DNA from 2 places in the Mycobacterium florentinum genome. Region 1 is predicted to be linked to the other one. Evidence: predicted binding sites of a transcription regulator. Region 1 holds the regulator's gene; the other holds the start of a gene.
What was found. Region 1 encodes LexA, which represses DNA repair genes until DNA is damaged. Its sites were predicted from a motif close to CGAACANNTGTTCG; they were not measured.
Positions count from the first base shown of each region.

Region 2: the regulator LexA is predicted to act here: its motif matches at 3,374-3,387, upstream of G6N55_RS22910 (alpha-ketoglutarate-dependent dioxygenase AlkB).

Region 1 covers NZ_AP022576.1:1,495,919-1,502,668, forward strand. Annotated here, with positions in the region: gene G6N55_RS07030 (proteasome assembly chaperone family protein) at 1-445, shown strand, start outside; gene G6N55_RS07035 (alpha/beta fold hydrolase) at 481-1,512, shown strand; gene G6N55_RS07040 (PhzF family phenazine biosynthesis protein) at 1,547-2,233, shown strand; gene G6N55_RS07045 (peroxynitrite isomerase) at 2,244-2,729, opposite strand; gene nrdR (transcriptional regulator NrdR) at 2,735-3,199, opposite strand; gene G6N55_RS07055 (LysM peptidoglycan-binding domain-containing protein) at 3,359-3,847, opposite strand; gene lexA (transcriptional repressor LexA) at 4,143-4,844, shown strand; gene G6N55_RS07065 (LGFP repeat-containing protein) at 4,864-6,750, opposite strand, start outside.
Region 2 covers NZ_AP022576.1:4,802,071-4,808,820, reverse strand. Annotated here, with positions in the region: gene rsmI (16S rRNA (cytidine(1402)-2'-O)-methyltransferase) at 1-300, opposite strand, end outside; gene G6N55_RS22920 (dolichyl-phosphate-mannose--protein mannosyltransferase) at 326-1,882, shown strand; gene arcA (arginine deiminase) at 2,082-3,293, opposite strand; gene G6N55_RS22910 (alpha-ketoglutarate-dependent dioxygenase AlkB) at 3,402-4,010, shown strand; gene G6N55_RS22905 (DUF5642 family protein) at 4,007-4,666, opposite strand; gene G6N55_RS22900 (DUF5642 family protein) at 4,695-5,363, opposite strand; gene G6N55_RS22895 (GNAT family N-acetyltransferase) at 5,390-6,370, opposite strand; gene G6N55_RS22890 (D-glycero-alpha-D-manno-heptose-1,7-bisphosphate 7-phosphatase) at 6,498-6,750, opposite strand, start outside.

The sequences.
Region 1 (6,750 bases):
CCAGCCCTGGATTTCCGAGATCCAGGTCCCCGGCAGCGCGTCCAACCTGCTGGAATACCGGATGGGTCAGCACGGCCACGAGGTGGTCGGTTTCACCGTCCACGTCCCGCACTACCTCACTCAGACCGACTACCCCGCCGCCGCCCAGGCACTGCTCGAGCAGGTCGCCAAGACCGGGTCGCTGGAACTGCCGCTGACGGCGTTGACCGAGGCAGCGGCCGAGATTCGGGCCAAGATCGACGAGCAGGTCGAGGCGAGCGCCGAGGTGGCTCAAGTGGTGGCTGCCCTCGAGCGCCAGTACGATGCGTTCATCGACGCTCAGGAAAACAGGTCGTTACTAACACGCGACGAAGACCTTCCTAGCGGCGACGAGCTTGGTGCCGAGTTCGAGCGATTCCTGGCCCAACAGGCGGAGAAGAAGCGCGACGACGACGACCCGGCTTAAACGTCCGAAGGGGGCGCGACAACAAGGGTGGCGAGATGACTGAGCGGAAGCGCAAGAGCAATCTTCGTCCCGTGCGGGAAGTGACCACCCCCCGCCTCGAATACCGCACCATCCACGGGTACAAACGAGCGTTCCGTATCGCCGGCTCCGGGCCGGCGATCCTGTTGATCCACGGCATCGGCGACAACTCCACGACCTGGAATACCGTGCAGGCCAAGCTCGCTCAGCGGTTCACGGTGATCGCCCCCGATCTGCTGGGACACGGGCAGTCCGACAAACCGCGCGCCGACTACTCGGTCGCGGGCTACGCCAACGGGATGCGCGACCTGCTGTCGGTGCTCGACATCGAGCGCGTGACCATCGTCGGGCATTCGCTCGGCGGCGGGGTGGCGATGCAATTCGCCTACCAATTCCCACATCTGGTCGAGCGGCTCATCCTGGTCGCCGCGGGCGGCGTCACCAAGGACGTCAACGTCGCCTTCCGGTTGGCCTCGCTGCCGATCGGGACGGAGGCGTTGGCGCTGTTGCGGTTGCCCCTGGTGCTACCGGCGGTCCAGCTGGCGGGACGGCTCGCGGGCCTGGCGATCGGATCGACCGGGTTGGGCCGCGACCTGCCGAACGTGCTGCGCATCCTGGACGACTTGCCGGAGCCGACGGCGTCATCGGCGTTCAGCCGGACACTGCGGGCCGTGGTGGACTGGCGCGGGCAGATCGTCACCTTCCTGGATCGATGTTATCTGACCGAGGCCATCCCGGTGCAGATCGTCTGGGGCACCAAGGATGTGGTGGTTCCGGTGCGCCACGCGTGGATGGCACACGCCGCGATGCCCGGTTCCCGCCTGGAGATCTTCCAGGGCTCCGGGCATTTTCCGTTCCACGAAGACCCGGCCCGCTTCATCGACGTCGTCCAGCGCTTCATCGACACCACCGCACCCGCCGAATACGACCAGGCGGCGCTTCGCGGGTTGTTGCGCACCGGCAGGGCCGAGGCCGCGGTCACGGGCTCGGCCGACACGCGCGTCGCGGTGCTCAACGCGATGGGCTCCGACGAGCGCAGCGCGACTTAGACAATTGATTTGACCCGGCCCGTACAGTCGGGCCATGGGTATCGACGTGACGGTGTTGCGGGTCTTCACCGACCAAGACGGCAAATTCGGTAATCCCCTGGGCGTCGTCGACGCCGCCGCGATCGCTCCCGCCGATCGCCAGCGCCTGGCCACCCAATTGGGTTACAGCGAAACGGTATTCATCGATCTTCCGGCGGCCGGCGCAACCACCGCGCATGCCACGATCTACACCCCGCGCACGGATCTCCCGTTCGCCGGCCATCCCACCGTCGGGGCGTCGTGGTGGCTGCGCACGAACGGCACGCCGATCAACACGCTGGCGGTGCCGGCCGGCGTCGTGCGGGTGCACTACGACGGCGACCTGGTCGGCGTCACCGCCCGCTCGGAATGGGGTCCCGAGTACGCGATGCACGAATTCGATTCAGTCGAACAGCTTCTCGCGGCCGACCCGGCCGAGTTTCCCGACGACGCCGCGCACTACCTGTGGACCTGGATCGACCAGGCCGCCGGCTCGTTGCGCTCCCGGACGTTCGTCGCGAATCTGGGTGTGCCCGAAGACGAAGCGACCGGCTCGGCCGCGCTGCGGATTACCGACCATCTCAGCCGCGACCTGAGCATCACCCAGGGCAAGGGATCGAGGCTGGAAACCGTCTGGAGCCCCGAGGGCTGGGTTCGCGTCGCCGGGCGCGTCGTCAACGACGGTGTGACACAAGTCGACTGAGCAAGGAGACTCAGGACTTTCGCTGCAGCACCGCGGCGAGATGATGCTGCAGGGGTTGCCCGACCGCACCCATCCGCACCGAGTAGGAAAGCTGGTCGCCGTCGATGCGAAACGAACGGCCAAGCGCGGAGACCTCTTTGGCGGTCGGAGTCAATCCGACCGAGGTGGTGGCCAGCTCGATTTCGATGAGATCGCCGGTCACCGAAAAGGTGCCGACCTCGATTTCGGTGACGCCGCTGGGATGAGCCAGCACCAGCTCGACATGTCCGGGCTCCGGCACCCGAAGATAGCCGGTCTCGGCATGCATCGGTTTGCCGTCGGCAGCCCCTCTGGTCTTTTGGGCGTAGGCCAGAAACGGTTTACCCACATGGGAAAAGGCGATCTCTTCGAGATATTCGAAGGGCTGGATGGTGGGGTATTCGCCCGAACCGCGACCGGCCCAGGTGCCGAGCAGCGGCGCGAGTGCCTCGAGATCGGGATGTAAGTCGGTGGGCATGCGGGTCAGCTCGGAGTCGTTACTTTGCGGTGCTTGCGCAGCGCCGCGATCTCGCGTTCGAAATCGTCGGCCGACGAAAAGGACCGGTACACCGACGCGAAACGCAGGTACGCCACCTCGTCCAGGTCGCGCAAGGGGCCGAGGATCGCCAGGCCGACTTCGTGACTGGGGATTTCCGGCGAGCCGGCCGCACGCACGGTGTCTTCGACCTGCTGGGCCAGCAGGTTCAGCGCATCCTCGTCGACCTGACGGCCCTGGCACGCGCGGCGCACGCCCTTGATGACCTTTTCGCGGCTGAATGGCTCGGTGACACCGCTGCGCTTGACGACGGCCAGCACCGCGGTTTCTACCGTGGTGAAGCGTCGCCCACACTCCGGGCAGGACCGCCTGCGTCGAATGGCTTGGCCTTCATCGGTTTCCCGAGAGTCGATCACCCGGGAATCGGGATGGCGACAGAACGGACAATGCATGACCGCTCCTTCGCTGTGCCGGCAACTCGGAAGAACACTCCGAGCGTACCCGGGCGCTCCCTCGCCGGGCCAACGCAGCTGCCACACGGACGCTGCCGCCGACGGGCGAAACGAGGAGCCTTGGCGTAGAGCGGTTTTCGCACCGCACGGCGGGCGCGGTCAGCCGACCGGCGCGATCAGGGTCTGACCGGCCGCCAACGCCGGCGAGCTCAGGTTGTTGAGTTCGCGGATACGGTCGGCGACCTGGCGGGCCGGCGCCTCCGGCGCGACCCGATGTGCCACGTCCTGCAGGGACTCGCCCGGCTCCACCTGCACGACGGAGAGCCGGTCCGGCACTGGAGCGGCGGCGGAGTCGCCGTTGGCGATCTGACCGAGGTTCGCGACCAGGCCCAGCCAGAGCGTGATGATTCCGGCCATCAGGGCCAGGCCCACCGTCGTCCCCAGCGTGACCGGGCGGCGGCGGTGCGGCGCGGCCGACATCGAGACGCCTGTACCGCGATAGCACATCGGCGCTCCGGCCGGCCGTGACTGCACGGACCGGCGGGACCGTAGCACGCGCTCCTGGTCGTAGCGAGGACGTGCAACCAGCCCGTCGCTCGGGCGCCGCACGTTGCTGGTCCGCGGTGAGACTGTGTGCATGAGCGTCATGTGCGTTCCTCCGGTCAACTGATCGTCGCTCGTGTGTTCGACACTATCGCTCGTGTGTTCGAAATCCGAACATTTGAGCAAAGCGTGTCGCACGAGCAAAACGCTAGACCACGGCACCGACAACTTGTCCCGGTCGCTATCGGTGCCATGCAGCACAAGTACCCGGTCTTTTCACGAGTTACACCATTGTTATTCGTGGAGTGCCGCGGATCACTCTCCCGTGGAACCCGAGGTGGCGACACGCCAGTCGAACACATGTTTGATTCTCGGGTTACAGCAGGCTACATTCAGTGCCATGAGCGACAGCAACGACACCTCGGCAACCGGCTCCAACGCCCGGCTGCATGCCGTGGATTCATCGCTTACCCAGCGGCAACGCACCATCTTGAATGTCATCCGCGAGTCGGTGACCACCCGTGGATATCCGCCGAGCATCCGGGAGATCGGTGACGCCGTCGGGCTGACGTCGACCTCCTCGGTGGCGCACCAGCTGCGCACCCTGGAGAAGAAGGGCTTCCTGCGCCGCGACCCGAACCGCCCGCGGGCCGTCGATGTCCGCGGCGCCGACGACGCGGTCGCGGCCGCACCGGCCACCGAGGTCGCCGGATCCGACGCGGTGCCGGAGCCCATCTTCGTCCCCGTGCTCGGCCGCATCGCGGCCGGTGGACCGATCCTGGCCGAGGAGGCCGTCGAGGATGTCTTCCCGCTCCCCCGCGAGCTGGTCGGCGAGGGCACCCTGTTTCTGCTCAAGGTGGTCGGCGACTCGATGATCGAAGCCGCGATCTGTGACGGCGACTGGGTGGTGGTGCGGCAGCAGAACGTCGCCGACAACGGCGACATCGTCGCCGCCATGCTTGACGGTGAGGCCACCGTCAAGACGTTCAAGCGTGCCGGCGGTCAGGTGTGGCTGATGCCGCACAACCCGGCGTTCGATCCCATCCCCGGCAATGAGGCGACCGTGCTCGGCAAGGTCGTGACGGTGATCCGCAAGGTCTAGCGCCGGGAAGTCCGGCGCGTCAGTCGGCCTTCACGAAGCCGTTGACCAGCGCGGCTTCCTCACTGGACAACCAGATCTCGGCCAGCGTGTCGTGGTAGAGGTCGCTGTCCGGGGTGTAGTAGAGGCCGAAGCGCGCACTCGCCTTGATCGGATAGCCATCGGGTATCTGGTACGGGTCTTCCAACGGCATGTGAATCGTCGGGCGCCCGGCCGGGCTGAGCGCACCGATGGCCGCGACCGGCGCGATGTCCACCTCGTCGTCGTCCGCGGCGGCCGCGTGCCGTCCGGCTCTGCGTGCGACGCCGGACGCGGCGCCGAGCGCAGCGGCCAGGCTGGATGCGGCCCCACCCGTGGTGGCGCCACCGGCAGCGGCGGCACCGGCCGCACCGGCAAGATCCGGCGGCGTATGCGCCACGGCGACATCGGGATACGCGGGCTCCGGCTCTTCGGCGGGATAGGCAGCATCGGGATGGGCGGCGTCGGGCGGGGTGTGCGGGACAGCCAGGTCGGGATAGGCCGCCTCCTCCTCGCCGGCACCCGGATAGCCCGCCTCCGCATAGGCGGCATCCTCGTCCGCGAATTCCGGATAGCCCGCCTCGGCGGCGACGGCGTCGGCGTAGTCGTCCTCCGCGATGACCTCCGGATACGCGACCTCGGGCACCTCGGCGGCTTCGGGGTAGCCGGCTTCCGGGAGCTCGTCGGCGTAGCCGGCCTCGGTCAGGTCATCCGCCGACACCACGGGGATGGAATCGGTGTCGACCGAGTCGGGATCCCGCTCGTCGACCGCTAACTCATCCCACTCTTCCTCGGATACCGGCCGGGCCGCCTCGTCGTACCCCGCGTCCTCGTCCAGGTCGGCCGATTCGGGTCCGTGCGGCCACCTGGCGCGCGGCACGTCGTCGATGTCCCGGTGATCCGGTGCGTGCGCGTCGCTGAATGACAGGTGTTCGGTGGAGCTATCGCCGTATTCGGGTCCCCAGCGCGGCTCGCCCGCGTCGTCATAGCCGCCGACGTCGACGTCGCGCTCCAGGTCATAGGGTGCGCTGTTGCGACCGGCGCGATGCTTGCGCCACCGCAACGCCACGAACACCGCCAACAGCACCAGAACCAGCAGCGGGACCAGGGCGAACAGGTACCACCAGCTCCAGGTGAACCACTTCTTGGCGTGGGGAGGCATCGCCGAACCGCTCGGCTGGTTCTGCCCCGACACCTGTAGGCCCGACAACAGCGGAGCCAGGTTGGCCGGGTCAGTGGAGAAGGTGTTCTTGGCGCGGTTCCACGAGATCTTGCCGCCGGTGAACTTCTGCGAGATCACGTCGCCGTCGACGGTCTGATCGCCGACCGGCGCGCCCAGCTTTCCGGTGGGGCCACGCAGCTTGTCCCACGCGGCCTTCATGGCGCCGCGCACGACGAACGCGCCGTGATCGGACGTCCAGAAGATCACCGGCTTGTCGGCCGCCGAGAACGTGACGATCCGGCTGTTGGGGCTGATGCCGCCGTCGGACTCGTTGGCGGTCGGGAATCCGAGGTCGCTGCTGACCGGGCCACCGACGGCCTCGTACTTCGCCAGGATGTCGCTTTCGACGGCGGCCGCGCCGGTGGCCGGGCTGAAGAACACCTTGCCGCCGGCGAAGTTCTGGACGATGCCGTCGCCGCCGATCGGATTCTGACCGCCCTGCTTGGCGCCCAGCGGACCGTTGACGCCGCCGGCCGCGCGCCAGGCCATGTTGATGGCCGCGCCGGGATCGATCGCTACCTGCAGGCCCTTGAGCTGGTCGGCCAAATTCGCTGGCTCAGTGGTGAATTCCTTGGTCTTGCGATTCCAGGAGATCTGGCCGTTGCTGAATTTCTGCGAGGACACCTCGCCGTCATAGGTCTCGTCGGAGACCGGGGCGCCGAGCACACC
Region 2 (6,750 bases), 2.9 Mb from region 1:
AACCATCCGGTAGCCCGGGTCGCTGATCAGCGGCATTCCGGCGTCGCTGACCACCAGCACCGTCGCACCGGCCTTGATCTCGTCGACCAGCGCCGGCACGCGGGTGGCCTCCACCTGGTCGAACATGCTGACCACCCGGCCGCTGATGCGGACGTCGAGCGCTTTGGCGAGCGTTCGCACCCGCCGGGTGTCCTCGGCCGCCACCACATCGGCCTCGCCCAGCGCCTTGATCAGCCGCGGGGAGGCATCCGACGGCTGGCCCAGCGGGGTCGCACCGAGCAATAGGCGACCGTGAGACATGACGGACAGCCTACGATCGACACCGATGTCCGCCCCGCCCAGCGAAGCCTCCGTCACCGCGGAAGAGCGCGTCGTGCCCGTGGTCAGCCCGGGACCGTTGATTCCGGTCGCGGACTTCGGACCGATCGACACCATCCGCGGCTGGGTGGTCACCGGCATCATCACGCTGCTCGCGGCGATCACCCGATTCGTCAACCTGGGCTCGCCGACCGACGCCGGCACCCCCATCTTCGACGAGAAGCATTACGCGCCGCAGGCGTGGCAGGCGCTGCACAACCACGGCGTGGAGGACAACCCCGGGTTCGGCCTGGTGGTCCACCCGCCGGTCGGCAAGCAGCTGATCGCGATCGGCGAGGCGATCTTCGGCTACAACGGGGTGGGTTGGCGGTTCACCGGCGCGCTGCTCGGCGTCGTGATGGTGCTGCTGGTGATGCGGATCGTGCGCCGGATCAGCCGCTCGACGCTGGTGGGCGCGATCGCCGGGGTGCTGTGCATCTGCGACGGCGTCAGCTTCGTGGCCGCCCGCACCGCGCTGCTCGACGGCATCCTCGTCTTCTTCGTCGTCGCGGCATTCGGCGCGCTGATCGTCGACCGCGACGAGGTGCGCCGGCGAATGCACGTCGCGCTGCTCGAAGGCCGCAACGCCGCGACCGAATGGGGTCCGCGGCTGGGTGTGCGCTGGTGGCGGTTCCTGGCCGGCGTCATGCTCGGATTGGCTTGCGGGACAAAGTGGTCCGGCCTCTATTTCGTGGTGTTCTTCGGGGCGATGTCGCTGGCGTTCGACGTGGCCGCGAGGCGGCAGTACCAGGTGAACCGGCCCTGGCTGGGCACGCTGCGCCGCGACCTGGTCCCCACCGGGTACGCGCTGGGGTTGATCCCGATCGCGATCTATCTGGCCAGCTACGCGCCGTGGTTCGCGTCCGAGACCGCGATCGACCGCCACGAGGTGGGCCAGACGATCGGCCCGCAGAGTGACTTCCCGGTGCCCGACGCGCTGCGCTCGCTGTGGCACTACAGCGCGAAAGCGCTGCAATTCCATGCGGGCCTGACCAATTCGGCCGGCAACTACCACCCGTGGGAATCCAAGCCGTGGAGCTGGCCGATGTCGCTGCGGCCGGTGCTGTACGCGATCGATCAGCAGAACGTCAGCGGCTGCGGGGCGCAGTCGTGCGTGAAGGCAGAGATGCTGGTCGGTACGCCCGCGATGTGGTGGCTGGCGGTGCCGGTGCTGCTGTACGCGTGCTGGAGAGCGTTCGTCCGGCGGGATTGGCGTTACGCCGTCGTGCTCGTCGGCTACTGCGCCGGGTGGCTGCCGTGGTTCGCCGACATCGACCGGCAGATGTACTTCTTCTACGCCGCGACGATGGCGCCGTTCCTGGTGATGGGCATCGCGTTGATCTGCGGCGACATTTTGTATCGCCCGGGCCAAAGCCCGGAGCGCCGAACGCTGGGACTCATGATCGTGAGCTTTTATGTCGCCTTGGTGGTGACCAACTTCGCCTGGCTGTTCCCGGTGCTGACCGGTCTGCCTATCTCGCAGCAGACCTGGGACATGGAGATCTGGCTGCCCAGCTGGCGCTGACGTTTGCGTCGAAATTGCCTCGCGAGATCGGAACCGCGCGTACGGTTTTGGTTCATGGCCAGGGGGAAACGGGTTTTGGTTGCGTTGCTGCTCGCAGTCGCCGTCTCGACGACCTCGGTGAGCTGTCTACCTATCTCGACAGTCAACTGCCCCGCGGGCGGCGGCCCGATCGGCTGCTGATCAGCAGCTCGGCAAACCCTCACAGCGCGTCGCGCGCAACCGGGCAGGACATGCATCGCGGACCGCCGCGTCCGGTGCCCAGTTCGGAACCGGCGATCGTCAAGACCTCGATGCCCGCGTCCTGTAGCCGGGTGTTGGTCTGCACGTTGCGCTCGTAGGCGACGACGATGCCGGGGGCCAACGCCAACGTGTTGTTGCCGTCGTCCCACTGTTCGCGTTCGGCCACAACAGGATCCAAGCCGGTGTCGATGACGCGCAGCTTGTCGATACCCATCGCCTTGGCCGCCGCCTCCAAGAACGGGGCCTCATCGCTGATACTCACCCCGTCGGCCCCGCGCTGGATCGTGAACGCCGAAAGGTTGTCAACGATGTTCGCGTACATGACCACCGTGTCGGTGTCGACCATCGTGCACACCGTGTCCAGGTGCATCTGCGCGCGCTGTTGCGCGATCGGAACGGCCAACACGGTGTCCGCGAGCTCGTCGTCAAAGAGGCTGCGCGCCAACGCTTCCGCCCCGGCCGGCGTGGTCCGCTCCCCGACTCCGACCGCGACCACGCCGGGGGCGAGCAACAGCACGTCCCCGCCTTCGACGGGGGCGGATCTGGATTCGTAGGCCTTGCGCACCCCGGTGAACCGCGGGTGGTGGGCATAGATCAGGTCGGTCAGCGACGTCTCGCGCACCCGGGCCCGCAGCGCCAGCGACGGGATCACCACCCGCTGCCCGATCCAGATCGACGAGTCACGGGTGAACACCAGGTTCGGCAGCGGGTCGATCACGAAGTCTCCGCCGTGGTGCATGCGAAGCACCAGCGACACGTCGGTCCGGGTGTCGGCGGGCAGCTCGTTGAACGTCATGCCGGCCATCAGCACGTGCGCCAGCTTGGCCGGGTCAAGGCCACGAAGATAGGCCGAAAGCTCTTGCGCCAGTGGCACTCCGAGCCGTCGCGCGTCGACGGCGGCCGCAACCCCCTGCATCCGGGCAGCTCCGCTGTGGTTGAGTGCCTCGGTCAGCAGGTCGGACAGCAGCAGCACCTCCACGCCGCGGGAACGCAACAGCTCGGTGAACTGGTCGTGCTCGTCCTGCGCGCGGTCGACCCACGGCAGCCCGTCGAACAGCAGCTGATCGTTGTTGCGCGGGTTGAGCCGCCGCAACTCGGCGCCGGGACGGTGCAGGATCGCCACCCGCAGCGCGCCCACCTCGGAATTGGTGCCCAGCTCGATCACACCCACAACTAAACCGTAGCCGCGCGAAACGGGACCGTCGCGTCATACCCGGGGCCACCCTGGTGGCCCGGCGAGTCCGGATCAATCGAACGGATGTGCGATAAACTGTGCCGCGTGGGAACCGCGGTACAGGGCTCGCTTTTCGAGCACACCCAGCGACGACAACTCGGCGACGGCGCCTTCATCGAGATCCGCGCCGGTTGGCTCAGCGACGATCCCCGCGGTGCGCAAGACCTGCTCGACGAGCTCTTGTCGACGGTCCCGTGGCGGGCCGAGCGCCGCCAGATGTACGACCGCGTGGTCGACGTGCCGCGGCTGGTGAGTTTTCACGACCTGACCGTCGAGGAGCCGCCCCACCCGTTGCTGGCGCGGCTGCGGCGGCGGCTCAACGACATCTACGCGGGCGAGCTCGGCGAGCCCTTCACCACGATCGGGTTGTGCTGTTACCGCGACGGCGCCGACAGCGTCGCGTGGCACGGCGACACGATCGGCCGCAGCAGCACCGAGGACACCATGGTGGCGATCATCAGTCTCGGCGCCACGCGGACGTTCGCGATGCGCCGGCGCGGCGGCGGGCCGTCGCTGCGGCTGCCCCAGGCGCATGGCGACCTGCTGGTGATGGGCGGATCCTGCCAGCGCACCTGGGAGCACGCGGTGCCGAAGACGGCGATTCGCAAGGGCCCGCGCGTCAGCATCCAGTTCCGCCCGCGCGACGTGCGCTAGGACGCGCGGATCGCGGCCACCGCCTTGACGAGCAGGTCGCGAGCCCGCTGCGTGTCCACCTTGGCGACCGGCTGGTCCGGGACGACGAGCGGGTTGGCAATCACGATCACCTGGTAGTCGCCGAACTGCGCGGAGTAGTCGTACAGCTCGCCGGTGCGAGGACCTCCTGCGACCAGCGCCTGCAGCACCCGATGCACGCCGAACGTGTGCGCCCCGTCGATGCTCGGGGCGTCGATGACCTCGAGGCCGCCGCGTACCCCGGTCCCGGCGAACGCGACCTTGGTGCAGTCCTTGCCCGGGTCGTTGACGGGCAGCGGTTTGGACGTCTCCACCGCGATGACGACGTACCGGTCGCCGTTACCCTCGGCGGACACCGCGGCCATGTTGCCCTGCACGTCCGGCGGCATCTCGGGCCCCGACGCCAACTTCGCGCAGTTGGCGGGGTCGAACTTCAACCCCTCGGGCAGCTTGCGGGCGGACAGCAGCTTGGGATCGATCGCACGTTCCGAAATGTCGGTGACCTTGAACTCGGGCCCAAAGTTCGACTTCACCCCGACGACCTTGGCGATGTCGGCATTTGTCGCGGCGGTCGTGGCATTCGACGAACAACCGGCGAGCACACAGACGGCCGCGATCGCGCATACCAGCTTGGACACCGTGGCTAATCTACCCAAAGCCCGACCCTCAGCTGCGCAACGTGGACACCGTTTTGACCAGCAGATCGGCGGCGAATTGCGGCGGCAGTGCCGGCAGCGCCGAGCCCGGATCGGTGGTCACCGTGGTGAACGCGTAGAAGCCGCCCAGATACGCGATGAATGTGTATGCCCGCGAATCGATTTCGGTCCCCGCCTCGACGGCGGATTTGATGTCGACGACCATGCCGACGGTTTGTGCATCGTCGATGTGCGGAGGGTCGGTGAGCCGGACGCTGGCGGTGGTGTGCGCGGCGGTCATGGCCCACTGGCCGCAGGCGTCGACGACGTCCTGGTCCAGGTCAACGTCTGGCAAAGCCACCACCGCCACATTGATGATGCCGCCCGGACCCGACGCGGACAGGCCCTGCGCCGATTGGTCGCGTCCCTTGCCGGGGTCGGCGAGTGCGGCACACGACGCGGGCTTGGATGTCGCGTCGGGGTCAAGACCCCAGATCACCCGTGGCGAGACCGCGCTCGGGATGTTGGGGGTGGCCTCGTAGTGGGGTGGCAGGTCGCGAACCACCCGCTTGATGTTGGCGGGGTTGACGGCGGTGCCATGCGCCGACGGTGACGGCGTGGCCGGCGGCCGGCGTGCGGGCACGTGTGAGCATGCGACCAGCAACACCATGAGCACCGCGCCAAACCAGAACGGCCGCATTCCCGTTGATATCACGAGATACCGGATCAGCCGAGCGCCTCGATCACCCGACGGGCGACGCGTTTGATCTCGTCGGCCAACTCACGTTTGATGCCCAGGTCGCGGCGGTGCGGCACCTCGATCACGGTGGTGATGACCCCGATGTCTTCGCGCTGCCAGATCGCGCCGTAGCGGTCCATGATCGTGCGCATCGGCAGGTTGTCGGAAAGCATTCGTGCGGAAAACCTTTCGACTCCGTCGACCTTGGCGGCGATCGACAGCGCGCCGATCAGGAAGCTCCCGATCCCCCGGCCCTGGTAGGCGTCGGCGACGGTGAACGCGATCTCGGCGACCGTCGGGTCGTGTTCGTCGCGAACAAAGCGCGCGTCGGCCACCGGGTCGTCGCCGTCGGTCACCACCCAGACGAAGTGGTCGACGTAGTCGACCTCGGACAGGTAGTGCATCAAGGCCGGAGACGGCAGCCGAGCCGTCATGAACCGCCGGTACAGCGTCTCGCTGGAGAACTGGATGTGACCGTGCACGGTCCGCACGTCGTCACCGGGCAGCACCGGGCGCAGCAGCAGATGGGTGCCGTCGCGCATCCGGATCGGGATGGGCGTGATGAACGCGGCCAGCCGTTGGCGCACCATCCGCAGTAGCCGGGGCATGATGCCCGGGATGTGCACCAGCCGGGTGAATGCGTCGTTGTCGCCGATCCAGCCGGTCAACGGCTCGAGGGTGGTGACGGTCGCGATCCGGGGGCTGTCGCGCAGCAGGGCGATCTCTCCGATGATCGCACCGGCGGCCGTCTCGCCGATCGACACCGCGCCGTCGACACCGACGTGTCTGATCTCGGCGGTGCCCGAGGAGATGAGCAGGAACGACACGGCCTGCTCGCCCTGCTGCATCAGGACCTGTCCGGCCGCGGCGCGCAGCGGCTGCAGGCTGGCCGCCAACGGCTCCAAGTCTTCGATGGCGCATCCCTCGAAGATGTCCATCGCGGCGAGTTCTTCCGACCGCGCACCCATCAATTCGGCCACGGCGGCCCATCTTGCGGTCCGATTGGCTCAGGTTATGGCGTCGGCGGTGTATGCAGCAACAACTTATGCGTACCTTTTGCGCTCGCGCTGGTGGTCCGGTCGATCGTTGCGCGGTTCAGGCGAGGATGAGCCGTACGGCGGCGGCGAGGTCGTCGACGACAACGTCGGCATCACCTCCGTCACCGGCGCGCAGCAGCACGGTCGTGGCGCCGGCCGCTCGGCCCGCCGCGACGTCGGCGTCGCTGTCGCCGACCATCACCGACTCGGCCAGATCGAAGCCGTACTCCGCAGCCGCGCGAATCAACATGCCGGCCAACGGTTTACGACAGTCACAGCTGTTCGCCGCGTGCGGGCAGTGATAGGCCGCA